2 linked regions of the Desulforapulum autotrophicum HRM2 genome follow. The protein of the gene in region 2 interacts with the protein of the main gene of each other region in a pairwise test. Links are inferred from orthologs where the notes say so. Each region holds a gene or a part of one and is shown on either strand. Other genes may lie near its edges.

Region 1 (15,191 bases), 990 kb from region 2 along the record:
GGAAACGGCCACCATGGGCAAAAGGTCGCATCGGCCGGACTTCAGGGTATCAACCGCTGAAGCATTGGCGGCTGTCGGAACGTATTGAAAGGGAACGCCCAGTTTTTTTTCAAAGAGTGGAATGAAGTCGGCCACCATTCCGGCCGGTGCACCGCCCTCATCCCCCTCAAAGGGCATGGCGTCCGAATGAATGGAGAATCGTATCTTTTTTAGATTTTTCAAAAAGGCCTCTTCCCCTCCCGAAAGTTCAAGGGTGCCGCCTCTGTTCCAGTGGTTCTGTTTTGCCTGGCCAAACCACTTGACCTCAAGGCCTGCCATCTCCCCTGGAGAAACCGTTTTCAACGCCTTGTCCATAAGATCCATGAGCTGGGGCCAGTCGTTTCGAACGGCAATGTACATGGAGGCGTTGCCAAGATTGTCAAATTCATCAAAGGTGAAGGCCTTTTTAAGCGAAGAGAACCCATACTTTTTCATGAAATAATGGAGAACAGCCTCTTGTTCAATGGTGCCAAAAGCCCTTCCCTGGGACACCTCGGACAGGGCTTCCATGGTGTCGGCTGTGTATATGAGTTTGATTTCCGGGTGGTGCAGTCGCAGATAATCGACCACGGCCCATTTTTCGGGCATGGCAAGGGTCTTGCCGTAAAGCGACCTGATGTCGGTCACGGGCGGGGCATCCTTCCGGCACATCAGCACATGGGGTGAAGAATAAAAGGGCAGGGAAAAAAGGGCGTGCTTTTCCCGCTCCTGGTTCCGGGTGAGACTGTGGAGTACATCAATCTTTTTGTCGTAGAACAGGGTCACGGTCTCATCCCAGGTATGGTCCGGGACAAATTCCAGATGAATGCCGATACGATCGGCCACAAGCTTTAGCAGGTCAACACCAAACCCCCGGGCTTCACCATCCACATTGAGATCAAACGGAGGCCAGTTTTCCTCGTTTCCCACACGGATTACCTGGTGGTTTACCAGGAAATCCTTTTCACTGTCCGTCAGATGAATTCTCAACCCCGTACTCCCCGGCGCCGGCAGCAGCCACTTGTCCCTCAGGGATGCAAGCTCAGATGCGGTAACGGCAGCCATTCCCTTTTTAACGATGGTCAGAAGAACGGGCAGGTTCACCCTGACCCCGATCCTGAGGTCCTCCTTTGTTTTCCCTTCAAGGGCGATGGCTCCGGCAGAACGTACATTGGTGAGGTTCAGTTTCCTGATGGTACTCAGACCATCGCCCAGGTTGATGATAACGGCATCCACAAGGCCTTCTGAAAGTCCCTGCATCAGGGCCTGGGTATCGGCAAGGGCAACAATATTAATTTCAGGATAACCGGCAAGGGCCTCCTTGAAGTAAACATCCCGGACAATGCCCACGCGTCGTCCAAAAAGCTGGGAGATGTTGAAATAAAAACCAAATTCATTCCGGGTAAACAGGGTCAGGGGAATGGTGTAGTACGGTGGGGAAAACAGGGTAAACGATTGGCGGTCACGGTCAAACGAGATCCCATCGATAAGGTCCACCTTCCCGGCCTTAAACCGATCCAGGTTGGCTGTCCAGGAGCCGAATTCCGACGAAAATTGAAGCCCGGTTTTTTTGGCCAGAAGCCCGTAATAGTCATGGGCAAACCCTTGGTGGCCCTGGTCGGCAACAAAGGAAAAGGGTTTGGAATTATCCTCAAATGCCACGGTTACAACGGGGTGATCGGCCAGGAATCTTCTTTCCAACCCGGTCAGGGATACCTGTGTCAGGGGGGTCATCCCTCCGGAGGGGTCAAAGATAAAACCACTCAGGTCATAGTCTGAATCAGCCATGCCAAGGGAAACAAAGGTGTCGGCGATTCGCTGGAGGCTTGAACGATCCATGGTCCCCAGGTCATAGGTGGCAGGAAGGACCCGTTTTTTAACGGCCCGAACGCCAAGAATCAGGGTCTCAAGGCTCTTCTTTGGAACATGGGCTGCAACAAGGGCTGCCGTCACAGCCTCATCCTGGTCCATGGCAAAGGCCCATCCCCGGCAACTGGCCTCGACAAAACGCCTTGCCCGGTCTGAATGGTCTGCAAGGGACTCCTTTGAGGTGAAAAGGCTCTGGCCAAGGAAATCGGCCCCGAAATCCGACGGGGTAAAGACCGAATACCTCCTGCCGGGGGTACCCACAAAGGGCCGGTCCGTTACATGGAGCACCATGGCGTCGGCCTTTCCCCGGGCAAAACCATCGACATCAAAGGTGGAGGGGACCCAATTTAAGGTCCCAGGATCCAACTTGCCTGCCTTGAACATATGGGCAAGCTCGGCAACCTTACCCATGGCTGGATCGCCCATGACGGCCTTTCCGGCAAGGTCTGACACCTGCTCAATCTCCGGCCTTGCCACCACAAAAACCGACGATCGCTTTAAAAAGTTAGACAGCAGAACAATGGGTCGCCCCTTCATGGCCCCAAGTACAAGATCAGACTGCCCAAGGCCATAATCGGCCCGTCCGGCCACTACTTCCCGGACAGGATCGGTATGGGGTCCTGGTTCGACAAATCGGACATCAAGCCCCACTTCCCGGTAAAACCCCTGGTCTTTTGCGGCATAAAACCCGACAAACTCGGCATTGTGCTTCCAGTCAAGCTGCAGGATCACCGTCTCAAGATCGTGTGTGGCGCACCCACCCCTTTGAACACCCAGGACAAACACAAGGACCATGGCCGTTATCAACGCCATCCCTCGTATACAAAAACCAGACTGTCCCATGATGGTATCCTTACTTCACATATTTTACAGTTGCTAAATCGTGACGGACCAAGGCTTTACCTTACACTCACGCCATACATTCCTCAATCTGATCGATGAACCTTGACCGCATGGCAAACTGACCTTTTCGATAATTGGCATGGGAAAGATAGAGAAAGCGTTCGGCCCTTGTCATGGCAACATACATGAGTCGTCTTTCTTCCTGGATGGCCTGCTCTCCGGCATCAATGGATCGCCAGTGGGGGAAAAGCTTTTCCTCACACCCGACCACGAACACCGTGTCAAATTCAAGTCCCTTGGCCGAGTGGATGGTCAAGAGGGCCACCCCTTCCCCGTCGTCATCCTCGTCCTTGGTGTCCTCCCGAATCAGGGCCGCCTCTTCCAGATACTCAAGGATGGTGGATTTCTCCCGTGCCGTGTAGACCAGCTGTTCGATGTTCTCCTTTTTAGAGATAAATTCAGCCTCGGTCTTGACCTTTTTCTTCAGGTAATCAAAGTAAGCTGTCCCATCCAGCACCCGCTCCATGGCCTGGTTGGGCGGCAGGTCCCAGAGGGAATCCAGCAGCTCAAGGAGCTTTGAGAGCTCACCATGGATCTTGGGGGTCAGCACCCGCTCCTGGACCATTTTTCTGGCAGCACCGGACAGACTCATCCCCTCTTCTTTCATGGTGCCGATCTTCTTGACCATGGCTGGCCCGATCCCCCTTTTAGGGGTATTGATGATCCGCTCAAACGAGACGTCGTCGTTGGGAAACTGGGCCGCGCTCAGATAGGAATTGATGTCCAGAATTTCCATCCGTTCAAAAAAACCCTGGGCACCCATGAGGCGGTAGGGAATTTTAAACATCCTGAATATCTTTTCAAAGGCAAGGGAACAGAACTTGGTGCGGTAGACCACGGCAATCTTGTCAAAATCAATGCCTTCACCCTTGCAGTTCAAGGCCTTGAGGCGCTTTGCAACCCATTCGGCCTCTTCACCTTCGGAAAAAAACTCGTGGATTTCGACCACCCCTCCCTTTTTCTGGGAGAAACACTTTTTGTCCATCTTGTCGGCATTAAAATCAATGAGCCCGTTGGCCGCCTGGACAATTTCATCGGCCGACCGGTAATTCTCCTCAAGGCGAAAAATCCTGGCATTGTCATACCGGTTGGAAAACTGAAGAAAATGGTTAACATTGCTGCCCCTGAACCCATACACGGCCTGCCAGTCATCCCCCACGCAGAAAAGATTACCGTGATCACCCAGCAAAAGCCTGGTAAGTTCGTCCTGGAGATTGTTGGTATCCTGGTATTCGTCCACAAGGATGTGGGTGAACTGTTGCTTGTACCGCTGCTGAATTTCGGGAAAATCCCTGAGAATGTCCCGGGTTTTCAGCAGGATGTTGTCAAAGTCAACCAGGTTGGCCTCAAACAATCTTTGTTCATACGCCTTGTAAAGATCAACCACCCGGATTATGCCCATCCTCGGGTGCTCGTCAAAATAACGGTCTGGATTGGCCGAATTCTTTGCCCTTGAGATGATGGAGATGAGATTGCCGGCATGCTTTTTTTCAAGGTTGTTGTTCACAAGGATCTCCGTCACGATCTTTTTCTGCTGGTAAATCGAGCAGATCTGGATGGGAGATGAGTAACCGATCTCATGGCTATGGGTCTTGAAAATAACAAGACAGGCCGAATGGTAGGTCCTGACCCAGGGAAACTTGGCATACCCAAGGCCGGACAGTTTATAAAGGCGACTCTTCATCTCCTGGGCCGCCTTATTGGTAAAGGTGATGGCAAGGATTCTTGTGGGATCAAACCCCTGGCCGATGAGGTGCATGATCTTTGCCGTCAGGGTCCGGGTCTTGCCGGATCCTGCCCCTGCAACCACAAGGGCGGGTGACCCCGTGTGAAGGACTGCCGTCTGCTGCTGTTCGGATAATTCCATTGGTTTTTACTACTTAACTCCCTTAGGGTGTCTTGGAAATGATCTTTTCAAGGGCCGTCTCAACCATGGATCTGATCTCAACAAGCCTTTGTTGTGTTAATGCCTCAAACCGCAACACCAGGGCAGGCTGGGTGTTGGAGGCCCGCACAAGCCCCCAGCCGTCGCCAAAGAGCGCCCGCATGCCATCAATGTCAATGACCTCGTGGGTCTTTTTAAACTGCTCTGTAATGGCGGCAACTACGTCAAATTTTCTGGAATCGTCACATTCAACCCGAATCTCAGGGGTGGTAAAGGTGACGGGAAGATCTTCAATCAGCTGGGATACGGTCCTGCCCGTATCAGCAACAATCTCAAGAAGCCTGCAAGTGGCGTAGAGGGCGTCGTCAAAACCGAAATACCGATCCTTAAAGAACATGTGGCCGCTCATCTCACCTGCAAGTTCGGCATTCGCCTCTTTCATCTTCTTCTTGATCAGGGAATGGCCCGTCTTCCACATGATGGCCCGGCCCCCGTGTTGTTCAATGTCATTGTACATGACCATGGAGCACTTGACCTCAGAAATAAAGGTAGCCCCGGGTTTGCGCTTGAGAATCTCCCTGGCAAAGATTACCATGAGCTGATCCCCGTAGATGATGTTCCCGTGCTCGTCGACTACGCCGATGCGGTCGGCATCCCCGTCATACCCGACGCCCAGATCCAGTTTTTTTGCTTTGACAAGGTCAATGAGTTCAACCATGTTGGCCTTGACCGTGGGATCTGAACCGTGGTTGGGAAAAGTGCCGTCCATGTCGCAGTAAAGGTCATGGACCTCACATCCCAGACCTTTGAGGACCGGCAGGGCCGTGACGCCGCCCGTGCCATTGCCCGCATCAACGCCGATGCGAAGGGGTCGTTTCAGGCAGACATTCTCCTGAATATAGGCCATGTAGGGGGTGAGGGCATCGCTGATTTCAATGGTTCCCCGTCCCTGTACATATACGCCCGAGTCGATGATCCGTCTCACCTCCTGGAGTCCCTGGCTGTGGATACTGTCAGGCCCGTTCATGAGCTTGAATCCGTTATACTCGGGCGGGTTGTGGCTGGCAGTCACCATGGCACCACCCTGGGCGTTGAGGTGGTGGATGGCAAAGTAGAGCACGGGCGTGGGACAGACACCAATATCAATGACATCACATCCGGTTGAAAGGATACCCTCGATAAAGAGGACGGAATAATGATCGGAAGTTAATCTGCAATCCCGGCCCACAACCACCCGTCGATTGTTGTCCCGGTCAAGGAGGGTGCCATAGGCCCGACCAATTTTGACCACATCTTCATCCACAAACTCCTTGCCTGCAATTCCCCGGATATCGTACTCCCTGAAAATTCCCGGATTCATATTTCCTCCTTTTTAAACAATAATTCAGATATCATTCACGATATGCCCCTAGGCGACAAATCCTGCTATAATTGAAATCAATCCAACGACCCAGCAATAGGGGGCAAAAAGATAGAATCTCCCTTTTTTGACAATTTTCAACAGCGCCACCAGGGCCAGTGTGCCGACGATAAAAGCGGTCAGGGTGCTTAAAAGGGTCACTGTGTCAAAACCTGCACCAGTGGCAAAAGACTCTTTGAGACTCAATATCTCTGCACCGGCAATGGCGGGCATGGACAGCAGAAACGAATACCTTGCCGCTGTTTCCCGCTCCACCCCGGAAAAAAGACCTGCTGCAATCGTGGCACCTGATCTGGAAATCCCCGGAATCACGGCAACCCCCTGGCAGACTCCGATAAAGAGGGCCGTTCCAAACCCAATCTGTTCGACCTTTTTCCCCCCGGGTGTTGAATGTCTGGTCAACCAGAGAAAGGTTCCCGTGACCATGAGCATGCTGCCCACAATCACCAGAGAAGAAAATAGAGCATGGACATAATTTTTCAGAATCAGCCCGATAACTGCCGTTGGAATGGATCCCACAATGATGAGGGCCGCAAGCCGGACATCTCCATCTGCCTTGACAACCTGCTTGAAATTCTTCAGTGAACCCAGGTTCTGCACCAGCCGTCCAAGGCTGACGACCATGGCCTTGATCTCTTTAAAAAAGACAAGGGCAACGGCAAAAAGGGTTCCCAGGTGAACACTGATGTCAAACGAAAGGGCAGGTTCTGTAATGCCAAAAAAATTCTGGCCCAGTACAAGATGGCCCGATGAACTAACCGGTAAAAATTCTGTAAGCCCCTGTAGAACGCCAAGCACAACACCCTGATATAATTCCATATCCACTCCACCACACCCTTCCTGTAAGATTTATCCAACCCTGTTCAAAATTCGGCACAAAAAACAGCACCATTCTCTGCCGCAACCTAGGTAAATATCGTCTATGGCAAAAAATATCAAGATTTGATTGGTTTGAATAATTTTCTATTTACTTGATATAGATCAAGGAAATCCTTAACTTAATCAGATAATATCTATTTCACGGTTAAAGAGTTCCCACACAAACAACCATTCAAGGAGGACGACCATGTTCTGTTTTCAATGCCAGGAGACGGCAAAAAACAAGGGATGTACCATCAGCGGGATGTGCGGCAAGAAAGAAGAGACGGCAAACCTTCAGGATCTTTTGATTTTTAACCTCAAAGGCATCGCCGTTCTTACCCTTAAGGGAAAAGCAGCTGGGGTGGACATGACCACAGAGGCCGCAAGGTTTGCTTCAAAGGCGCTGTTTACCACCATCACCAATGCCAACTTTGACGATGCAAGCCTTGTTGACTGGGTAAATCAGGCCGTTGCCCTTAAAAAAAATATTGCAGACAAAATCAAGGGCAAAATCACCGGAGCGCTCCACGACTCAGCCACCTGGATGTCCACCAATGTGGACGAATTCCAGGACAAGGCAAAAACCGTTGGGGTTCTTGCCACAAAAAACGAGGATGTCCGCTCCCTGAGGGAGCTTCTGATCATCGGCCTCAAGGGCATAGCGGCCTACGCCGAGCATGCAGCGATTCTGGGCAAGGAAAAAGATGAGATCTACACCTTTATCCTTGAAGCCCTTGACTCAACCACCCGGGATCTGAGTGTGGATGAGATGGTGGGTCTGGTACTCAAGGCCGGTGAGATCTCAGTGGTCACCATGGCGCTCCTGGACGAGGCCAACACTTCAACCTATGGCAATCCCGAGATCAGCGAGGTCAACATCGGTGTGGGTGACCGCCCCGGCATCCTGATTTCAGGCCATGACTTGAAGGATATGGACGAACTGTTGAAGCAGACCCAGGGAACAGGGGTTGATGTTTATACCCACGGAGAGATGCTGCCGGCCAACTACTATCCTGAATTCAAGAAATACGACCACCTCAAGGGCAACTACGGCAGCTCCTGGTGGAAACAAAATGAGGAATTTGAGTCGTTTAACGGCCCCATTCTCATGACGACCAACTGCATCATTCCCATCAAAAAGAGTAACACCTATGGGGACAGAATATTCACTACAGGCGTGGTCGGATATCCCGGTCTTGAAAAAGTTGCCGATCGTAAGCCGGGCGGAGCAAAAGATTTTTCAAAAATTATCGCCCTTGCAAAGACCTGCCCTGCCCCCCGGGAGATCGAGACAGGCACCATTGTCGGTGGATTTGCCCACAACCAGGTGCTGGCCCTGGCCGACAAGGTGGTTGCAGCGGTAAAATCCGGCGCCATCAAGCGCTTCATTGTCATGGCCGGTTGTGACGGCAGGCAAAAGGACCGGGCCTACTTTACCGAGGTTGCCGAAAAGCTTCCCAAGGATACCATTATCCTCACGGCAGGCTGTGCAAAATACCGGTACAACAAACTAAACCTCGGCGATATCGGCGGAATTCCAAGGGTGCTTGATGCGGGACAGTGCAACGACTCCTACTCCCTTGCCGTCATTGCCCTGAAACTCAAGGAGGTATTTGGCCTTGATGATATCAACGAGCTTCCCATCAGCTATGACATTGGCTGGTACGAGCAAAAGGCGGTTGCGGTTCTTCTGGCCCTTCTTCACCTGAACGTGAAAGGCATACGACTTGGACCAACCCTTCCTGCCTTTATTTCTCCTGCGGTACTCAAGGTGCTGGTGGAAAATTTTAACATCAAGCCCATTGGCGATGCCGAGGGTGATATTGCAGCCATGATGCAGGGAAATTAACGATAGAATGACATTCGGGGTCAGGTCCTTATACTTAAACAGGCCTGACCCCATCAACCCACAAAGGAGGCCCTCCATGAAATGCCCGGGTCAAGATACCCAGTACTGGAATAAGGAAGCCATTTTCGAAACACCTTGCCCTGAATGCGGCACCATTATTGAATTTTTCAAGGATGACACATCCCGGGTATGCAAGGGATGCGGCAAGCGGATGGTAAACCCGAAACTGGATTTTGGTTGCGCCTCCTATTGCCAATATGCAGAACAATGCCTCGGTACCCTTCCCAAAGAGTTCCTGGCCAACAGGGACGATCTTCTAAAGGACAGGGTGGCCGTGGAGATGAAGCGTTATTTTCACACGGATTTTAAGCGAATCGGCCACGCCACAAGGGTGGCACGCTATGCCGAAGCCATTGGTAAGGCCGAGCTTGGAAATCTGGCCATCATCCTGTGTGCCGCCTATCTCCACGACATCGGTATTAAAAAAGCCGAGGAAAAATATAACTCAAACGCACCTGAATATCAGGAGATTGAAGGCCCGCCCGTTGCACGACAAATCCTTGAACACCTCAAGGCCAAGGCGGATCTCATCGAAGAGGTATGCGACATTGTCGGCCACCATCACCACCCGAGGGACGAAGAGACACTCAACTTTAAGGTGCTTTACGATGCCGACCTCATCACAAACCTTGAGGAGGCACAAAAAAAGACCCCCCTGGAAAGGGCAAGGCTTGAAGCCATCATTAACAAGTCTTTTCTAACCCAGAGCGGCAGGGAACAAGCAGCCAAGGTTCTCCTGACCCCGGAGGTATAAGCCGAAAAACCGCCGACAGAAGAACAGAGCAAAGAACAGCAGCACCAGACATACAACCCGGGATCAAAACCGGTGTGAATACCTGAACCCAGGAGGATATACCATGAAAATCATGCGGAAAATAATAGAGATAGACGAAGAAAAATGTGACGGATGCGGAAACTGCGTTCCCTCCTGTGCCGAAGGTGCCATTGAAATCATTGATGGAAAGGCAAAGGTGGTAAAGGATCAGTACTGCGATGGCCTTGGGGCCTGTATGGGCGAATGCCCCCAGGGTGCCTTAACGCTTGTGGAAAGGGAGGCAGATGCCTTTGATGAAGAGGCTGTGGAGGCCTTTTTAAAATCCAAAGACAAAAACAGCGCACCTGCATCGTCAGGGTGCGGCTGCCCGTCAGAGACCCTGCACACCTTTTCAACACTGGACGAGAGTGCCTGCCAGACGGCCAATAAACCGGTGATAATGGGTGAGTCCGCCTCTGCCCTGGGACACTGGCCCGTTCAAATCCGACTGGTTCCGCCCACGGCACCCTTTCTCAAGGATGCAGACCTGCTCGTCACAGCCGACTGCGTGCCCATTGCCTACGGCTCTTTCCACCAGGATTTCCTGAAAGACAAAGTCGTGATGATGGGATGCCCCAAGTTTGACGACAAAGACGCCTATGTGGAAAAATTCACCCAGATTTTTGCCGGAAACACCATCAAAAGCATCACTGTCCTTATCATGGAGGTGCCCTGCTGCTCCGGGCTTCCGGGCATATTGGAACGGGCCATGGCCCTTGCAGACAAAAAAATTCCAATGACAAAAACGGTAATCAGCGCCAGGGGCGAAATAGTTAAGCCCAACAAGATCAACGCCGGAACCATCGTTTGATCCCGGGAGCTTTAAGGGGGGATGGATTTCAGATCTGCCCCCCAGCAGGCTTGTTTACTCCCCCTCGGAAATCTCTGCCAGACCATCCGGGTCAACAATGTTTATTAACCGGTTGTCCACAGTTATGAATCCCTCGTTTGTCAAACGGGCCAGTATTCTTGAAATGGTCTCAGGAGTGGTCCCAAGAATGCCTGCAAGCTGGGTTTTAGACACAGGAAGGTTCACCAAACCGGGTTTATCTCTATCCTTGATCGAGGCCATGAGGTAGGAGGCAAGCCGGGCCGGAACTTCTTTTAATGCAAGGTTCTCCACCATGATGGTGAATTCTTTGAGCCGCATGGAAAGAACAGCCAGCATGTTCAGGGCAAGATTGGGGTGGGTTAAGATAAGTTCAACAAACCTTTTTCTTGGAAAAAAAATCAACGAGGCATTGGTAATGGCAACCGAAGATGCCGGGAAACTTTTCCCCGTAAAGACCGGCACCTCGCCAAAGGGTTTTCCAGGCCCATAAATATGGAGGATCTGTTCCTTGCCGCCAAACGAAAGCTTGAAAACCTTGACTTTACCGGTCTCCACCACATAGAACCCGTTACAGGCATCCCCGTCCGTAAAAATAATCTCGCCCTTCTGCACGGATCTTCTTTCGCATATGGCAATGATTTCCTTGAGGTTTTCCGGGTCAAGTCCCTGGAACAGGGGTACTTTTCCGATCGTTTCTGCTGTTGATTTCATCGTATCCCTTTATAACATGACAGACACGAGCACAACCCTTTTTCAAACGGCTCACCCGCAAAAGTGACTATCTCCTGCTTGAACGGAAGACACCACCTTTTTTTCAGGGTATAATCATAATATTGATATCCATAACATTGGTTAACGTCGGGCCGGTGATCACGAGGTTGCCCATGGGTTTAAAAAAATTATAGGAATCATTGTTGTTTAGATACATCCAAGGATCACGTTTCTCAGATCTTGCCTGCCCAACCGTTGTGTTGTCAATAATGGCACCGGCGGCATCTGTCATTCCGTCCGAACCATCGCTTCCGGCACACAGGGCATAAATGTTATCGGCAGCTTTCAGGCTGAGGGCCATGGCCAGGGCCAGTTCCTGATTACGACCACCCTTGCCGCTACCCTTGACCTGCACTGTGGTTTCACCGCCGATTATCAGGCAGGCCGGAGGGGCGATGGGATGATGGGTCTGCCTGACTTCCATGGCAATGGCAGCCAGAAACCTGGCAACTTGCCTGGATTCTCCCTCCAGTGCGGAAGAAAGGATAAGGGTGTTGTATCCCAGTCGTTCTGCTTTGGTTTGTGCCGCCTGCAGAGCCAGAAGGTTATCGGCAACGATCATATTGTTGACACGTTCAAAAACCGGATCATTTTCTTTCGGGGTTTCAGGAATTCGCCCATGAACACCGGCTTCAATCCGCCGGATGACGTTGGCCGGCAATCTGTCTTCGAGCCCGTAGCTGGTAATAATGTTCCAACAGGATTGAAAGGTTGTATGATCCGGCGCTGTCGGTCCAGAACCAATATCGGTATACTGATTGCCGATGACATCTGAAACAATAAGGGTGATCACCTGGGCGGGATAGGCTTTTTTTGCCAACTGCCCTGCCTTTATCCCAGAAAGATGCTTGCGTATGGTATTTATTTCCTGGATGTCAGCACCGCACTCAAGCAGCACATGGGTCACGGTTTGTTTGTCTTCAAGGGTGATACCGTCAATGGGCAGTGTTAAAAGCGAGCTTGCCCCACCGGTTATAAGACAGAACACAAGGTCGTCCGCTGTCGCCTCTTCCACCATCCCGGCCAATCGACGGGAGGCCTCAAATCCGGCCTGGTCCGGGTGCGGATGCCCGGCTTCAACCACTTCAACAGCGTCAAGGTCACCGGCATGACCGTTTTTGACGATCACCATTCCCCGGTATAAGTAATCACCCAGTATTTGTTTCAATACCCCTGCCATGGGAGCCACGCCTTTCCCTGCTCCAACGATGAAAATTCTTTTAAAGGAATCCAGCTTGTAGGTCTGGTGGTTGATGACAAGGGTGTTTCCCCGTCGTTTAACCCATCTTTTTACAGCACTATCGGTCTTGACTGCATCCAGCCCGGCATTAAAAATGGCTTTTAACTGTTCGTTTATTGGGTCCATCAATCCTCCTTTGGTCTAGGGGAGAACAACCGACATCAGAGCTCCAGGCGGTGTGATACCGTTTTTATTGTTTGTTGGCCGTTATCCCACAAGGCCTGAAACCGGTTCAAGGACCACGGGAATTGATCGGCCCATGGAGATTCTTGTGGTATCAAGGACCGTATCCCTTGCAATGACCTCCACCCCTGCATCCACTGCCTGTTTCAACGCACATGCATACATGGGATCTATGTCTGCCGCAGGAGAGAAAGAAACAGCATCCATGCGCTGGATCAGATAGAAGATCACGGCCCGTTTGCCCTCCTGGGCAAGCCGCTGGAGTTCGGCCAAATGCTTTTGCCCCCTCAGGGTCACGGCATCTGGAAATCTTGCAAGCCCGTTTTCCACAAGGGTACAGTTTTTAACCTCAACAAAGCATTCGTCCCCATTGTCCCGGGTGAGCAGCAGGTCAAGCCTTGTATGGTCCCCGGTTTTCACCTCCGGCCGGATGGTGGTATAGCCGGTAAGCTCGTCCACAAGACCTGCCCCAATGGAGTGGTGCACCAGTTTATTGGGAATCTGGGTGTTGATGCCGATCAGAGTTTCGGGCAGTTCCATGAGTTCCCAGGTGTAGCCAAGTTTTCTTTTGGGGTTGTTACTTTCAGACAGATAGACCTTTTTTCCCGGCTCACAGCACCCCCGCATGGACCCGGTATTGGGGCAATGTGCCGTTACAAGCTCACCCGTCTCCAGGGTGACATCGGCCAGAAACCGTTTATAACGGCGTACAAGGGTACCGGCAATCAACTGGGGTAACTCATAACCATGGTAAGTCATTTTTTTCCTTTATTTCCGGACACCTTGCCGGTGCCTCCTGATAGAATCATCTTTAACTCAGCGGGGTTCATCTCCTTGCGGATGCCGAACCGTGTCAGACAGAAATCATACCGGACAGGATCATGGGGAACCAGGGTTCTGAAACCCTGGGTGATCTCAAGGGCTGTTTTCAAATTGGCCTGTTTTTTCCGGGTAAAGCCAAGCTGGGTGCCCACACGGAACATGTGGGTATCCAGGGGGACAACAAGGGCTGAACACGGAATCCTGTCCCATCCCCCTGGATCGACCCGGTCCTTTCTGACCATCCAGCGCAGAAACAGGTTATTGCGTTTGCAGGCGCTTCGCTTGTCCGGGTCGGCCGCAAGAATCCCCATGCTTCCCCGGCAGGACAGCTGTTTTACAAACAGGGAAAGGGCCGGGATCACGGTTTCATCATCTGGCGAAAAGCCTTCAGCAAAACAGGTTTCAAGGGACCCAAACCGCTGGAGCACCGTTTTTACTCCCATCAGAAGGCAGGCCATCTGCTTTCCGGTTGTAAACCGATACTTGAAGCCCTCAAGATCGTGAACAATGTCCGCCTGATTCCGGGTCAAAAGATACCCATGGGGCGAAGTGCCAAACAGGTCAAGCACCTGGGTTACGGCCTTTAAAATCTGGGCTACCCGACCATAGGCAAGGAGGGCTGCAACCAGGGCCACAATTTCCCTGTCCCTGACCTGGGGGTAGTTGTAGAGAAACTCCAGGGGATCGGGAGCCACATACTCCCGCCGGTTGTATTGACCATGGATACGGTCAAGTCTCTGTTTGAGCATCAAATAAATCTCCTGGCAATCTGGTTGTTCGCTTGTGCCTGGTGTTAATAACATATTTTACCTTGACTAAAAAGCAGACCTACCTTTTAATGTCAAAGCTGAACAATTAATGCGTATAAATTCATCAACATCTTCTTTTCAGGAGCAATCAATATGCTGAGTGACCAGAAAATTGGCTTTATTGGATCCGGCAACATGGGGGAGGCCCTTATCAGCGGCCTTGTTCTTTCAAAGGTATCTTTACCTGAAAATATCATCTGCTCGGATGTAAGGCAGGATCAGCTCGATGCGATCCAGGCCAAATACGGCATTGCCACCACCACAGAGAATCTTGAGGTAATTGAAAGATCCGACATTGTTGTCTACGCAACAAAACCCCAGATTCTCCATACGGTTTTCAAGGAAACGGCAAAGGCCCTTGACATGTCCAAGCTCATCATCTCCATTGCCGCAGGGGTCCCCCTTGCCGCCATTGAATCCTGCCTTCAAAAGAAATTACGGCTGATCCGGGTGATGCCCAACATCTGCGCCTTTGTAAGGGAGAGTGCCACTGCAATTGCGGCTGGAAAGAACGTTCTCAAGGGGGATGTGGAGCTTGCAAAGGCAGTGTTTGACTCTGTGGGAAAAAGCGTTTTTATCCAGGAAAACGTTTTAATGGACGCCTTTACCGGATTGAGCGGAAGTGGGCCTGCCTATATCTTCATGATCATAGATGCCATGGCCGATGCAGGGGTAAAAATGGGGCTGTCCAGAAAAGACTCCCTGTTTTTGTCTACCCAGACCGTTCTGGGTGCGGCAAAGCTCCTTCTGGAATCCAAAGAACATCCGGGCCAGCTCAAGGACAGGGTCACCTCTCCGGGTGGAACGGCCATTGCCGGAATTCACACCCTGGAACAGGGAGGGCTCAGGACCACA
Region 2 (15,190 bases):
CTTTGAAGAACTGGGTGGTGCCATGACCCACAATGAAAAGAGCGGTGTGGCTCAGTTTGCCTGTGAATCCGACCAGGATGCCCTGGAAAGGATCAGGATGCTCTTGTCCTATCTTCCCAGCAACAACATGGAGGACCCACCGTTTAAAGAAACCGGGGACGATCCCTACCGACTCGCACCGGAACTTGATACCCTGATTCCAGACAACCCCAACCAGAGCTACGACATCAAGACGGTGATTACCTCCATTGTGGACAATGGGGAATATTTTGAACCCCACGAGTATTTTGCCAAAAATATCGTTATTTGCTTTGCACGGCTGAACGGAAGGGTGATCGGCATCATAGCCAATCAGCCGAATTTCCTGGCAGGGTGCCTTGACATCAATGCATCGGACAAGGCAACCCGGTTTATTCGTTTCTGTGACGCCTTTAACATTCCCATGCTTACCATTGCAGACGTACCTGGCTACCTGCCGGGCAGTGACCAGGAGTGGAACGGTATCATCCGCCACGGTGCAAAGCTTCTCTGGTGCTATTCCGAGGCAACTGTTCCCAAGCTTCTGCTCATCACAAGAAAGGATTACGGTGGGTCCTACCTTGCCATGTGTTCCAAGCACCTTGGCGCAGACATGGCCTTTGCATGGCCCAGCGCCCAGATTGCCGTCATGGGGGCTGCAGGTGCTGCCAACATTATCCATGCAAGGGAGATCAAGGGGGCTGATGATCCCGTTGCCAAACGGGCCGAAAAGATTGAGGAATACGAAGCGCTCTTTTCAAATCCCTATTGTGCGGCAAACCGGGGGTATGTGGACGCCGTGATTCGACCTGCCGACACAAGGGCTCGCCTTGTGGACGCCCTGGAAGCCCTGGGAAGCAAGCGTGAGATGCGCCCTGCCAAAAAGCATGGAAATATACCCGTATAGGAAGGACAAATGGACAGAAAAAAAATGGCTGCTTTAACGGCAGCGGTTGTCACCTACATAAAGACCCAGGAAGAGGCGGCGCAGTTTGCCGGATCCATGGACAATACCATGGAAGGGGCTGTTAAACAGCCGGATACAAAGAGTTCCGTGTTTGCCGGCACCTGGGCAATGGCCGGCAGGAGCGACCAGATGCAGGGTCGGACCATGATGCAGATGCGAATATTTAAATAATAAACAGCCAGTGATTTAACGCTGATATAAGTGATTTAACGCTGATATACAGGAGAGTCCAATGAGTGAACACGGCAGAATACACATGTGTGAGATTAATTGTGAAAAAGAGAGGCCCAAGGCTAAAAATCCCCTTAAAATTATGGACCTCTCCCTGAGGGATGGTCACCAGTCTCTGTTTGCCACAAGGGGAAGAACCGAGGATATGATTCCCGTGGCAGAACGCATGGATGCGGTTGGCTTCTGGGCCGTTGAGGTCTGGGGGGGTGCAACCTTTGACAGCATGCATCGTTTCTTGAACGAAGATCCCTGGGAGCGGATCAGGACCCTCAAACGCTATTTTAAGAAGACCCCCTTTTCCATGCTGCTCAGGGGGCAGAACCTTGTCGGGTATCGCAACTATGCCGACGATGTTGCAAAGGCCTTTGTCAACCGGGCCTGTGAGAACGGAATGGACGTATTCAGGACCTTTGATGCCCTGAACGATTACCGTAACTTTGAGGCTGTGGTTCCCGTGATCAAGAGCTGCGGCAAGCACTTTCAGGGAAGCATCTGCTACTCCCTGACCGAGCCCCGAATGGGCGGTACGGTCTACACCCTGGAGTACTATGTGAACAAGGCAAAAGAACTTGTGGACTTGGGCGCAGACAGTATCTGCATCAAGGACATGGCCGGTCTCATGGCTCCCTACGATGCCTTTGACCTTGTCAAGGCCCTTAAGGAAAGCGTGGATATCCCCATCAACCTTCATTCCCACTTCACCTCGGGCATGGCACCCATGACCCATCTCAAGGCGGTTGAGGCAGGGGTTGATATCCTTGATACCTGTCTGACCCCCTACGCCTACCGAACCAGCCATCCCGCCCTTGAGCCCATGGTTATGTCGCTGATCGGCACGGACAGGGATACCGGTTTTGACATTGAGACCCTGGCGTCGATCAATGAAACCCTGGAAAAGGAGATTCTGCCCAAGTACCGCCACCTTCTGGATGACACCAAGGTGTCGGTCATCGACATCAACGTGCTGTTGCACCAGACCCCGGGTGGAATGCTTTCCAATCTGGTCAATCAGCTCAGGGACATGGATGCCCTTGATCGACTTTCCGAGGTGTTTGAACAGCTTCCCAGGGTGAGAAAGGAACTTGGCCAGATTCCCCTTGTTACCCCCACAAGTCAGATCGTCGGCACCCAGACCGTGAACAACGTGCTGTTTGACACCCCGGAGGATCGCTACAAGATGATAACGGCCCAGGTCAAGGATCTATGCTATGGCCTCTACGGAAAAACGGCCGTGCCCATTGATCCTGAGGTTCAGAAAAAGGCCCTCAAGGGGTATGAACGGGGTGAGGAACCCATCACCTGCAGGCCCGCCGAGGTGTTGAAACCCGAGCTTGACGCTGCCAGGGCCGAGATCAAGGATCTTGCCGTGGATGAGGATGACCTGATCCTCTATACCCTGTTTCCGGTTACCGGCAAAAAGTTTCTCCAGCGTAAATATGGAAAAGAGACTGTTCCTGAGAGCATGAAGGCCATTACCCTGGAGGATGTGAAACGGCAGGCGGAGATTGTTCGAAAGGCAAAGGCCGGAGAACTTGTGGAGCGCAATTCGGACCGAGACCTTCCGGAAAAGACCGACTGCCTGAGAACCTTTAACGTGTTTGTGGAGGATGAATGCTTTGAGGTCGGGGTTGACGAGGTCGGTGGCGCACCGGTCATTGCCTATGCCCAGCCGGCCCAGGTTCAGTCCCAGGCGGCAGCACCAGCACCCGCCCAGCAGGGAACAAGGGTGCCTCCACCACCTGCCCGTGCAGCTGCAGCAGCACCGGCACCCAGGGCGGCAGCACCGGCACCCAGGGCTGAAAAGCCAGCACCTGCTGCGGCTCCTGCAAAGGGCGGCTCAGGTGTGGGAGTCAAGGCCCCCATGCCCGGCATGATCATCAAGTATGAAAAGGGCGTGGGCGATGCAGTCAAAAAAGGGGACACCGTTGTGGTCCTCGAAGCCATGAAGATGGAGAACGCCCTCCCGTCTCCGGTGGATGGTGTGATAACGGCCCTGAAATTCGGGTCAGGTGATTCCGTATCCAAGGGAGACCTGCTTGCCGTCATAGAATAAAAGAGTCAGGCATGGATTAGATCTGAATTCAAAATGCGATAATCGGGTGGGTCCGGGAAGTCATTCCGGGCCCGCCCTTTTTTGTATGAATTGACAACCTGAGGATTCATACTTATATTTGCTACCGGTTAATTTGTAATTGAGCCCTGGAAATTGACAGAAAATTGTCGAGGCCGGGGCTGGGTATGGTCTGCCTGCAACAAAAGATGGAACGCCCTTGATCGTGATTGTTTAACGGCAGTTTCCCATAAAATAGAGGAGTGAATCACATGGCCTTTGAAACAAAAGAGGAAGTGCTTGAGAAGATTTTAAATATGGAAAGACCCCTTTGCCCCCACTGCAAAAAGCAGATGAGCCTTTGGGAGGTGCCTGATATTGCCTTTGGAGACGGTCTTGGATGGGGAACCCCCTATCTCTTTGTCTGCTTTAACGACGAGTGCTCCTCGTTTAAAAAGGGGTGGGATGAGATTCAGGAGACCATGGAACATGTGGCGTCATATCGCTGCATTAATTCTCCCGGATGCGATAATTTTGAGTACATGCCCGTGTTCAGCTCCATTGGCGGTACCGGCCAGATGCTTGACGACAATGTCCTTGATATGAGAGAGGCCACCAAGGAGGCCATGAAACAGGGCTTCTCCCTGTTGACTGACTTTTACATTTCCAAGGACTGGGACGAAATTCTAAAAATTCTGCTGGATCCCATTCAGCCTGCCAGGGTAAGACTCAAGGCGGCCGAGATGGTGGGGGAACTGGGTGATGTGGATGCCATTGAACACCTGTTGAATCACAAGTACAGCTCCCCGATTCTTACCAAGGCTGTTGAAGATGCCGTGGCCGTTCTCCATGAGCGCCACTACACAAGGGAGTGTCCCCACTGTGCCGAGATCATTAAAAAACGGGCCACGGTTTGCAAGCATTGTAACAAGGCGGTTCCAAAGGGCTGATTAGCCATTGCATTCGTCGTGGAATTTGTCAATGTTGTACGAGCGGAAGATGATCATCTCCCGCTCTTTTTTTTCGTTGGGAAAGGGGGGGCATTCAAGGGTCACTTTAAGGGCCTCCTCCTTTGATGGCAGGGCATCAAGCCCCTTCCCCCTTTGTTTGCCCGTGACAACATCCCGCATAAGGGCGTCAAGTCCATTGGTGGCAACTGAAAAAGGGATCTGGAATTCATAGACCAGTCTTGCCCCGGCAAGAATTTCCCTCTCATAGGATCCAAGGGATCCTGCAATGCATCTAACAGCCATCACTGGTCGGTCTTTGCAGAAAACCACAAGATCAATGGTGGAGTGGTATGCCTCCCCCTGGAAGGTCACGCAGATGGGTTCATCAACCCGGATATCGTGTTTGTCATAGCCTTTTTCTTTGACCAGGAATCGTTCAAAGGTCTGTCGGCTTTCCTCCGGCCCGACATTGGGAATCGTCTTGCCTGTTATGTAGTCAATCAGTGTGTCTTCCATGGGGTCTCCTCACATATGTTTTCTCAAGGGTTGCTCCGGCCGGGTTCAACTATATTCTGATCCTTGTCAGAAAAGGGCGGTGCCGGTCATTTCAACGGGCTGTTTCAGGTTCATCACCTTTAAGATGGTGGGGGCAATGTCCCCGATTACCCCCCTGGAGAGGGTTACCTGGGGCAGGGGGTTCCCGGCCAGAATAAAGGGTACTTCGTTGAGGGTATGGGAGGTGTGGGGAGATCCGTCGGGCGTTTTCATCTGTTCAGCATTTCCGTGATCTGCCGTGATCATGGCAGTTCCCTGGGTCTGCCATACGGCCTCGACCACCGCTTTTACGCATCGGTCAACGGTTTCACAGGCCAGAACCGCAGCTTCCATGATGCCTGTGTGCCCCACCATGTCCATGTTGGCAAAGTTGAGCACAACAAGGTCGTATTTTCCGGAAAGAATACGTTTGACTGCCTCATCTGCAATCAGGTCAGCACTCATCCCAGGCTTTTGATCATAGGTTCTAACCTCCCTGGGAGAGGGAATGAGCACCCTTTCTTCGCCCGGAAAAATCGTTTCGTCACCCCCGTTGAAAAAATAGGTGACATGGGCATATTTTTCGGTTTCAGCGATTCTGAGCTGGTTCAGCCCCTGGTCACTGATTACCTTTCCAAGGACATTGTCAAGGTGAACCGGAGGAAAGACAACCGGCAGGTCAAAATTTTCATCGTACCGGGTCATGCAAACAAAGGTGGAAAGGGCTGGATGTTTTTTCCGAACAAATCCTGAGAACGATTGTTCCGTAAAGGCCCGGGTGATCTCCCTTGCCCTGTCTGCCCTGAAGTTGAAAAACACGATGGCATCCTTGTCCTTGATCACGGGCAGGGCAGGGTCATCTTTTTTGCCCATGAGGATGGGCTTGATGAACTCGTCGGTTTCGCCCCGGTCGTAGGCGGCCTTGATGGCCTGGACAGGATCACTCTCAAGGGTGCCCTTTTGGTCTGTGTAAAGGTTGTATGCCGTTTCAATACGATCCCAGCGGGTGTCACGGTCCATGGCATAGAATCGACCGCAAATGGTGGCAATGTTGACCCCGGGTTTGTCTGAAAGGTGGTTTTCAAGCTCGGTCATAAATCCCAATCCTGAATCCGGAGGGGTGTCTCTTCCGTCCGTGATGCAGTGGATGGCCGTGTTTACCCCAAGGTCATGGGCCATGCTCGCCAGGGCCAGGAGGTGGTCCTTTTGGCTGTGAACCCCGCCGTTGGACACAAGACCCATGAGGTGAAGGGTTGTTTTAGAGCGTTTGACCGTCTCCATTGCCTGAACAAGGGTTGGATCTTTTAAAAAGGAACCGTTCTGGATGGCGTTGTCGATCCTCACAAGGTCCTGGAACACCCTTCGTCCCGCCCCCATGTTCATGTGGCCCACCTCGGAGTTGCCCATGATACCGTCGGGGAGTCCCACGGCATTGCCTGAACAGGCAAGGCTTGTGTGGGGGAACCCCTGGGAAAGTTGATCTAAAAAAGGTGTTTTGGCCGCTTTTACTGCGTTGCCGTAGGAATCGTTGTTGATGCCCCAACCGTCAAGGATGATCAGGGCCGTGACCGGTTTAGTCGTCACAGGAAAGCTCCTTTGTTATTACTTTTTTTCAGGGGTTTTATAGGCTGACAGGTCCAGTCTGGGAGCGTCGCTCCACAATCCTTCAAGGTCGTAGAAGTCCCGGGTTGCCTTGTCAAATACGTTGATGACCACATCTCCATAATCAAGCAGGGCCCAGGTCCCCTGTTTCATCCCTTCGGTGCCGATGGGCATATTATTGATTTTTTTCATGGCAATGTTAATGTGCTCAGCAATGGCAGAGACCTGGCGCTGGGATTTTGCGGTGATGATCATAATGGCGTCCGCATAGGAGGTCAGCTTACGCACATCAAGGACGGTTATCTCCTCGGCTTTTCGTAAAAAGGCTTCAACAAGGTATTTGTCAAGGGAGTCGAGCAGGTCCTTGGTATGATCGGATGGATTTGTCATAAATAGAGTCCTTTCTGGCTGATAATTTCTTCCACAGGCTGGGGCACAAGGGGTGCCACGGGAAGATGTCGTTTAACTCGTTGTCGAATAAGGGTTGACGATATGTCGATTTCAGGAACCTTGCACACGTAAACGGGTTTTACACCCGAATCTGAAATCGGGTCTGAAAAAAGATCCTCTCCGTTAACCGGTCTGTAGTTCTTTGATATCACATCTTGAAGAAAGGATGCAACATCCTTTGCCTGTTTTTTCTCCCCTGGCCGGATCATGACGATGGTGGAGATAAGGGAAAAAAGTTCCCGGCCTTTTTTCCAGGTATCCATTTCAAAAAAGGCGTCGGAGCCGACAATCAGTCGAAGATCATCGCCTGGAACAAGGGTGTTGATAAAGTGGTTAACCGTGTCAATGGTGAAAGAAGGCCCCTTGCGGACAATCTCCACATCCGAGGCCACAAGTCCTTTGATGGTGGAAACCGATTGTCTGACCATTTCAAACCGCTCCCGTGCAGGGGCAAGGTTGGTCGTGCTCTTGTGGGGAGGTATGGCCGAGGGGATTAAATGGATGGTGTCAAGGTTAAACGCCTTTTTGACGTGGAGTATAACCGTTAGATGTCCCCGGTGAAGGGGATTGAAGGTTCCGCCGAATAAGCCCTGGATCATGATCCCATGCTATTGCCGGGTCTGGCCTTTGCCGACCACGACAAATTTGGTTGAGGTGAGTTCCTCAAGCCCCATGGGGCCAAAGGCGTGGAGTCTGGAGGTGCTGATGCCGATCTCGGCGCCAAGTCCGAGTTCACCGCCGTCGTTGAACCGGGTGGAAACATTTACACCCACCATGGATGATGACACCGTGTTAATAAAGGTCTCTGCATTTTCAGGGATGTCCGTCACAATCACATCCGTGTGGTCGGAGCCGAACACGGCAATGTGCGCCATGGCCTGGGCCAGGTCTTTTACGATTTTAACGGAAACGATGAGATCCAGGTATTCGGTTGACCAATCGGTTTCGTCGGCGGGCAGGGCTTGGGGAACCATGGCAAGGGTGGCAGGGCAGCCCCGCATTTCAACCTTTGCCGCTGAAAAGGCCTGGGCCATCCGTGGTAAAAAGAGCGGTGCAATACGTTCATGGACAAGCAGGGTTTCCATGGCGTTGCACACCCCTGGCCGCTGGGTCTTAGCGTTGATGCAGATGTCAACGGCCTCGTCCATGTTGCAGGTTTCGTCCACATACACATGGCAGACTCCCTTGTAGTGCTTTAACACGGGGATGGTCGAGTGTTTTACCACAAACCGGATCAGGGACTCACCCCCCCTTGGGATCACAAGGTCGATGTAAGCCTCCTGCTGGAGAAGTTCGGTGATGGCCTGTCTGTCCTTTACCGGCAGTACCTGGACACTGTCCCTTGAAATGCCGACCGTTTCAAGGGCATTGCCGATGATGCGGGCAAGGATGGTGTTCGAGAAAAAGGCTTCTGAGCCGCCCCTGAGAATGGCGGCATTGCCTGCCTTGAGGCAGAGGGCTGCCGCATCCACCGTTACGTTGGGTCTTGACTCGTAGATCATGGCGATGACACCCAGGGGAATTCGTCGCTTAGAGATTTCAAGGCCGTTGGGCCGGGTCCAGGCGCCTGTGATCCTGCCCACGGGGTCGGGCAGGGCGATCACCTGGTTGAGTCCCTTGATCATGGACTCCAGGGTCTGGTCGCTGATGGTAAGCCGGTCGATCATGGCCGCTGACATACCACTGTCCCTGGCTGCCTTGAGATCCTTTTGATTCTCGGCTTCAATTTCACGTTTCCCATGGGCCAAACCCCTGGCGATCTCGGCAAGGACGGTGTTCTTTGTGTCTGCTGAAGCCGTTGCAAGGGGCCTTGCAGCTGTTCTTGCCCGTCGGGCGATATCTTCGATCATGGATGCCAGTGTCATGGTCTTTTCCTATCCCAGTTCAAAGGTAATTGCAAGATTATCCCGGTGGATGACGTCATCATAGGGTTTTGAACCGAGAACGTTTTTGATGGCCGCAGTTTTGAGTCCCATGATACGCCGGATGTCTGCTGATGAGTAATTGGCCAGGCCGTTACCGATGATGGTGTTGTCCGGGGACTTGATTTCAATTGGTGCACCCATTCCGAATTCGCCCTCAACAGCTGTGATCCCGATGGGCAGAATACTCTTTCCCCGGGTGATGACGGCATCCCTTGCACCCTGGTCAAGGCGGATGACTCCCTGGGGTTTCAGATTGTAGGCGATCCAGCATTTTTTGGAATTGAGCTCTTTTTTCCCGGGGAGAAAATAGGTGCCAAGGGTTTCTCCGTCAACAAGCCTGGACAGGACATTTTCGTTTTTTCCACCGGCAATGATCATGGGTCTGCCGGCTTTTGAGAGCTTCTTGGCAGCCTTGAGCTTACTCAGCATTCCCCCGGTACCCAGGTTTCCGGGAATACCGCAGGCGGCCTGTTCCATCTGGTGGGTGATGGTCGTCACCTCAGGAATGAGACAGGCGTCCGGGTGAATTCTGGGATCCTTGTTAAACAGTCCGTCAATGTCGGTGAGGTTGATGAGGATGTCCGCATCCATGAGCAGGGTGATCATGGCCGACAGGTTATCGTTATCACCGAGCTTTATCTCTTCTATGACAACGGTGTCGTTTTCGTTTATGATGGGTACGATTTTCCAGTCAAGAAGGGTATTGATGGTATTTCTGGCATTGAGGTAGCGACGCCGGTTGCCCAGGTCGTCCCGGGTGAGGAGCAGCTGGGCCACCTGTTTCCCATGGCGGGCAAAGGCAGTGTCGTAGGAGTGAATCAACCCTGCCTGGCCGACTGCTGCCGCAGCCTGGCGGGCGGGAATTCCCTCAGGCCTTTGTTTAAATCCTATCTTTTTGACCCCGGCAGCAATGGCTCCGGACGAGACCAGAATGACTTCGCATCCCCTGTCCTGGAGAAGGCTGATCTGATGACTGATGGTCTCGATGATATCAAGGTTGAGTCCGTGGTTCAGTGTCAGCACGCCGCTGCCGATCTTGACTACAACCCGTTTGGCATTTTTAAGATGCAGGCGTTTATTTGTTCCCATGGTCAGTTTCACTTTTCCGTTCAAGGGGCTTGTGTTCGGCTATCTGCCGGGCAAGAATCTGGATAAGTTTGGCTGTTCCCTCTCCTGTGGCAGCTGACAGGGTGAGCAGTTCACCAGTGCCATAGGCCTTTTTGAATTGTTCAACCTTTTCCATTGATCCGGTAAGGTCAATTTTGTTCAACACAACCAGCTGGGGCTTTTTTGCCAGGGTTGCGGAGTAGAGGGAAAGCTCGGTGTTGATGAGGTTGAAGGCGTCAAGGGGATTGTCCGGTTCAATCTGGGACACATCAATAAGATGGATCAGGATGCCGGTTCGCTCCACATGTTTTAAAAACTGGATGCCCAGACCTGTGCCTTCATGGGCGCCCTCAATGATTCCGGGTATGTCTGCAACGGCAAAGGGTTCCCCAAAATCTGGTATAACCATTCCAAGTGAAGGGGTGAGGGTGGTGAACGGATAGTCCGCTATCCTCGGGCGTGCCGATGAGATCTTGGAAATCAGGGTGGACTTTCCGGCATTGGGCAGTCCGACAATGCCCACATCCGCAAGAAGCTTGAGCTCCAGTTTGAGGTGAAACTCCTCTCCAGGCATACCGGGTTGGGCAAATCTTGGCGCCTTGTGGGTGGATGTGGCAAAACGCTTGTTGCCCTGACCGCCCCTGCCGCCTTTTGCAATGGTGATTCGCGTGCCCGGTTCGGTAAGGTCAAACAGCACGGCCCCAGTCTCCTGATCTGTAACCAGGGTTCCCGGGGGAACGGGGATAATGAGGTCTACCCCATTCTTGCCGTGCTTGTTGCTGCCAAGTCCCGGCATTCCGTTCTTTGCCCGGATAATCTTCTGGCGGCGAAGGTCAAAAAGGGTTCTTTTTGCAGGGTCGGTCTCAAAAATGACGCTGCCGCCTTTGCCCCCGTCACCGCCGTTTGGCCCGCCCCGCTCGATAAATCTCTCCCGTCGGAAACTTACACAACCGGGGCCGCCTTTTCCTGAGATTACAGTGATCGATGCTTCATCAATGAATCTCACGCTTCATAAACACTCACTCTCTTCTTGTCCCGGCCCTTGCGCTCATAGGCAACAACACCGTCGATCTTAGAAAAGAGAGTATAGTCTTTGCCCATTCCAACATTGCTGCCGGGATGGATTTTTGTACCGAGTTGTCTTACCAATATGTTTCCTGCAACAACGGTCTGGCCGCCGAATTTTTTAACGCCCCGCCTCTGGGCATTAGAGTCGCGACCATTCCGGGTGCTTCCGCCTGCTTTTTTATGTGACATGACCTATCTCCTTAAGTAGCTATAAACCTTATACCAGGATGCTGTCGATTTTGACTGCGGTATACTGTTGTCTGTGGCCCCTGAGGTTTCTGTAACCTTTGCGGCGTTTGAATTTAAAAATAAGAACCTTTTTTCCCTTGCCCTGCTCCAGGATGTGGCCCTTGACAATGGCGTCTTCAATGGCAGGCTGACCCAGGGTGACATTCTCTCCGTCGGAAAACATCAGGACATCGTTAAACTCAATTTCCCCGTTTTCCGTGCCTTCAAGCTTCTCAACCCTGAGGGTGTCGCCCTCTTGAACCTTATACTGCTTTCCACCGGTTTTGATTACTGCATACATTCTCTGTATCTCCTTATATCGCTTTATGCCTACCTCTACACAGTCCTAAAATCCCTAAGCATAGGCTGAAGACTCTATTTTGTCAAGATAAAAAAGTTTGCAAGGCATGGGCCTAATTGGTGTGAATCCCGTGCTGTGGCGGTAAAATTTTCAGCTTGGTGACGGGCATTCACTGGTTGATAATCCCAAGGATGGCTCGGGAGGTGTATTCCCCCACATCGGCCAGGCCGTCCACCGGCAGAAATCGGTGGGCATTGGCGGAAAACAGGCAGGTGACCGAGGCTGGAAAATCCTCGTCCGCCCCATAGAAGATGTAGCAGAGGGCAATTTTGGGCAGGGGGTGGACAACCAGGGCAAAATCGCCCCCGGGTTCCTGGACAGCTTCCGGGCTGCCAAGGGTGTCGACAATGTTTTTCCTGCGGGCCTTGATGGCTTCCACATGGGGAACCAGTATCCCTTCGGTGTGGGTGGTGAAGGCCCCCACGTAGGGTGCAGTGCCAGGCAGTTCCTTAAAGGCTTTAAACGGGACTAAAATGCAGATCTCAGGGTTTGCATTCAGGGCGTACAGGGAGATGAGGATCTCGAACACCGACGACATCTGCTGGCCTTCAAGATTGATTCCATCAGGGGAGATTGTGCAGGGTCGTCCAAAGGCCTTGAACTGGAAACGATTCCCCTGTCGTTGGGCCGGTAGATTGGCCGCAAGGTCCTGGGGTAGATCGGCATAAAGGCGGGCAAGGTTGTTTGCTGCAATTTTCCGGTAATTGTCTTTCACTGTGCTTTTCCTTATGTTGCCTTTGACACGGCCATGGAAAGGCTATGATCGGAATGTGACCCCATGGAACCTGGGTAAAAAAAAAGCGGGGATGCCGTGTGGCATCCCCGCTCCAGGTTTAACTAAATCTATTCAGACGAAACTATCCTCTGACCTCTTCCTTGACCGTGGTGGCAAGCTTGTACAGAATGGTCAGGATGAAAAGGCCTGCGGCGTAGATGCCCAGGGTGATGCCGATCTCCTTGAAGGTTGGCATGTACTCTGTCACATGGTGAAGCGGGGAGGGTACAAACCCGCCTGCGATCATGCCAAGACTCTTGTCGATCCAGGTGCCGATGATTACCATGACACAGATGAAAGGCAGAAGCGTTGCGTTGCTTCTCAACACCGGGATAACCAGCATGATGGCAGCCGAGATCATGAGAATCATTGATGACCACATCCAGGGAACCATGGTGTTGTGACCGTGGAGTCCGAAGAAGAGGTAGTCGATGTGGGTCATGTGCCCGGGGATCTTGCTGTAGTAGGTGACAAAGATCTCACAAAGAAAGAAGAACACATTTGAGATCAATGCATAGCAGGCGATCTTGGAAAGCGTCTGCATGGCTTCCCAGCCCGGATCAAACTTGGTGAATTTCCTGACAACATAGCAGAGCAGGATCAGCACGGACGGTCCTGCGGCAAAGGCCGATGCCAGGAACCTGGGTGCCAGGATTGCCGTGAGCCAGAAGCCCCTGCCCGGAAGGCCACAGTACAGATAGGCCGTTACCGTATGGATGCCGATGGCAAAGGGGATGGACAGATAGATCAAGGGGGTTGTCCAAGCCGGTGGCTTGATCTGGTTTCTTTCAGCTTCCAGCACCTTCCACCCGATCACAATGTTAAGAAACAGGTAGCCGTTGAGCACACACATGTCCCAGAACAGCATGGAATGGGGGGTGGGGTAGAGAAGCACGTTGAGCATCCTGATGGGCTGGCCAAGGTCGACCACGATGAAGAGCAGACACATGATCAAGGCTGCAACGGCCAGAAATTCACCCAGGATGGTGATCCTGTGGAATTTTTCATAGTTGTGAAGATAAAAGGGAATGACCACCATGACACCTCCTGCGGCGACTCCCACAAGGTAGGTGAAGTTGGCGATGTAAAATCCCCAGGTGACGTCCCGGCTCATGGCGGTTGTCATCAGACCGTTGATGAACTGGTCCACATAGACAAGAAAGCCTGCTCCGATGACAGCGCAAAGTACCCCAAGCCAGATCCAGTACTTTTTGCTTCCTTTGATAGCTATTTCAAGCATATTCGCCTCTCCTACATGATGTAATAAACAGAAGGCTCAGTTCCAAGCTCCTGTTTACGTCTGATTGAATATTTCTCGTTCAAGAGTGCCCGGACCTCGGAATTGGGATCTTCAAGATCTCCCACGGTGATTGCACCTTCACTCACCTCAACACAGGCCGGTTGAAGGCCCTTGGCAAGGCGTTCGGCGCAGAGGTTGCATTTTTCCACAACGCCCTTGGTCCGGGTGGGAAAATCAGGATTGACCTCGTCGATAAAAGGCCGGGGATCCCTGAAGTTAAAGCTTCTGGAGCCAAACGGACAGGCTGCCATGCAGAACCTGCACCCGATGCAGCGGTGGAAGTCCATGAGCACAATGCCGTCGTCACGTTTAAACGTGGCCTGGGTGGGACAAGCCTGGACGCAGGGAGCGTTCTTGCAGTGGTTGCAGGTGACAAGAAACGGCAGGTTTTTGAATTTTTCTGCCAGGAACTCGTCTTCCTTGTCGGGAAAGGCATTGTGGAAATGCTCTTCCCAGATCCATTTGACCTCCTGTTTCTGGTTCACAGGCCGGTTTTTGGGAAACTTTTCAGGATCCGGCTCGTGGTGAAAGTCAGGCACGTTGTGGGTCTTTCGGCAGGCTTCAACAATCTTTGCTGCAACTTCATCGTTGAGTTTATTGGTGTCTATGACCATTCCCCATCGTTTTGCCGTAAGGGCTTCGGGGTTCTTTGTCTTTGTCGCCTCGGCCGCGGCGTGGGCGCTGGATGCTGCAACAGCCTTTATTGCCGGAGCAACACCAATGCCCAGCGCAGAAACGCCTGCGACCTTCAAAAAGCTTCTTCTGCTCTTTTTCATTGGTTGATCTCCTTGGGGGTTGTGTGGCACTCCCAGCAGTAGGGATCCACGGATGCATAGGTATGGCACTTGTCACAGAATTTTTCTTTGTCCTCATGGCATCCAAGGCAGGAATTCTCACCCGTGGAAAGGCTCATCTGGAACTGTTTGCCGTTGGCAGCATTGTACTTTCTGTCAGCATCCCTGACCACGGAATCCCGCCATTCATCAAGCAGGGACATATGGTTTGCCCGCATGTCATACTTGTCCAGAACACATTTTCCAGCGGCCTTGGCCTTGGCTGAAAGTTCCGGCTCAGGAGCGGCTTCCGTGCCGCCAAAGTTGAACCATATGGGGAAAAGGGCAGCAATGACGAAGACCGCCAATCCTGCCATGATTGCATTTTTACTCATCGTCATCCTCCATACCCGGTAAGGGTTCCATGCGTAGATCGGTGGTTCGCTTTTTCTCTCCAGGGAGGATCAAGGCGTTTCCGATCAGCTCGTGCACACCATAAACTTCAACCTCTGGTACCCAGTATTCACAAAGGGCCGGAAGGGCCGCCCTGTCAATGGCGCAGATGGTTGCAAGGGTATTAACATTGAATTTATCATGGACAAACTTTACGGCGTTGGCCCTTGGCAGACCGCCTGCCATACGAAGTTCGATGTTTTCACCTGCATTGAGTCCGGCCCCTGATCCGCAGCAGAAGGTCTGCTCCCGGATGGTATTTTCCGGCATTTCAAAGAAGTTGTCACAAACGGCCTTGATGCAGTAGCGGGGCTCTTCCAGAAGACCCATTCCCCTTGCAGGGTTGCAGGAATCATGGAAGGTGATGATGCGGTTTGAGTTGCGGCTCTTGTCAAATT

Evidence for each region.
Region 1: the proteins of HRM2_RS15670 (region 2) and sfsA interact in binary tests that used the Escherichia coli proteins (3 or more experiments, as listed by UniProt). The link is inferred for Desulforapulum autotrophicum HRM2 from one-to-one orthologs.

The regions. Positions count from the first base shown.
Region 1 is NC_012108.1:4,562,779-4,577,969, forward strand. What follows is about bases 11,598-14,561. They hold sfsA (DNA/RNA nuclease SfsA), read right to left. Parts: upstream 13,465-14,561; coding sequence 12,730-13,464; downstream 11,598-12,729. Other genes in these bases: HRM2_RS20040 (glycerate kinase type-2 family protein), read right to left, coding at 11,598-12,648; HRM2_RS20050 (TIGR02757 family protein), read right to left, coding at 13,461-14,276; proC (pyrroline-5-carboxylate reductase), read left to right, coding at 14,430-14,561. In the rest of the region: HRM2_RS20000 (transporter substrate-binding domain-containing diguanylate cyclase), read right to left, coding at 1-2,730; HRM2_RS20005 (ATP-dependent helicase), read right to left, coding at 2,798-4,657; HRM2_RS20010 (phosphomannomutase/phosphoglucomutase), read right to left, coding at 4,680-6,035; HRM2_RS20015 (undecaprenyl-diphosphate phosphatase), read right to left, coding at 6,084-6,914; hcp (hydroxylamine reductase), read left to right, coding at 7,162-8,805; HRM2_RS20025 (HD domain-containing protein), read left to right, coding at 8,882-9,619; HRM2_RS20030 (ATP-binding protein), read left to right, coding at 9,723-10,490; HRM2_RS20035 (Crp/Fnr family transcriptional regulator), read right to left, coding at 10,545-11,222; more of HRM2_RS20040, read right to left, coding at 11,326-11,597; more of proC, read left to right, coding at 14,562-15,191. UniProt on the Escherichia coli protein: Binds to DNA non-specifically. Could be a regulatory factor involved in maltose metabolism.
Region 2 is NC_012108.1:3,582,651-3,597,840, reverse strand. What follows is about bases 6,540-9,502. They hold HRM2_RS15670 (glutamate-5-semialdehyde dehydrogenase), read right to left. Parts: upstream 8,668-9,502; coding sequence 7,411-8,667; downstream 6,540-7,410. Other genes in these bases: proB (glutamate 5-kinase), read right to left, coding at 8,677-9,502; nadD (nicotinate-nucleotide adenylyltransferase), read right to left, coding at 6,739-7,401; rsfS (ribosome silencing factor), read right to left, coding at 6,540-6,742. Outside these bases: HRM2_RS15710 (acyl-CoA carboxylase subunit beta), read left to right, coding at 1-925; HRM2_RS15705 (hypothetical protein), read left to right, coding at 935-1,156; HRM2_RS15700 (pyruvate carboxylase subunit B), read left to right, coding at 1,218-3,269; HRM2_RS15695 (zinc ribbon domain-containing protein), read left to right, coding at 3,539-4,216; HRM2_RS15690 (type I restriction enzyme HsdR N-terminal domain-containing protein), read right to left, coding at 4,217-4,732; gpmI (2,3-bisphosphoglycerate-independent phosphoglycerate mutase), read right to left, coding at 4,799-6,334; more of rsfS, read right to left, coding at 6,353-6,539; more of proB, read right to left, coding at 9,503-9,816; GTPase ObgE, read right to left, coding at 9,803-10,840; rpmA (50S ribosomal protein L27), read right to left, coding at 10,837-11,091; rplU (50S ribosomal protein L21), read right to left, coding at 11,120-11,431; HRM2_RS15645 (DUF3786 domain-containing protein), read right to left, coding at 11,601-12,206; sulfate reduction electron transfer complex DsrMKJOP subunit DsrP, read right to left, coding at 12,349-13,506; sulfate reduction electron transfer complex DsrMKJOP subunit DsrO, read right to left, coding at 13,518-14,342; sulfate reduction electron transfer complex DsrMKJOP subunit DsrJ, read right to left, coding at 14,339-14,734; sulfate reduction electron transfer complex DsrMKJOP subunit DsrK, read right to left, coding at 14,727-15,190. UniProt on the Escherichia coli protein: Catalyzes the NADPH-dependent reduction of L-glutamate 5-phosphate into L-glutamate 5-semialdehyde and phosphate. The product spontaneously undergoes cyclization to form 1-pyrroline-5-carboxylate.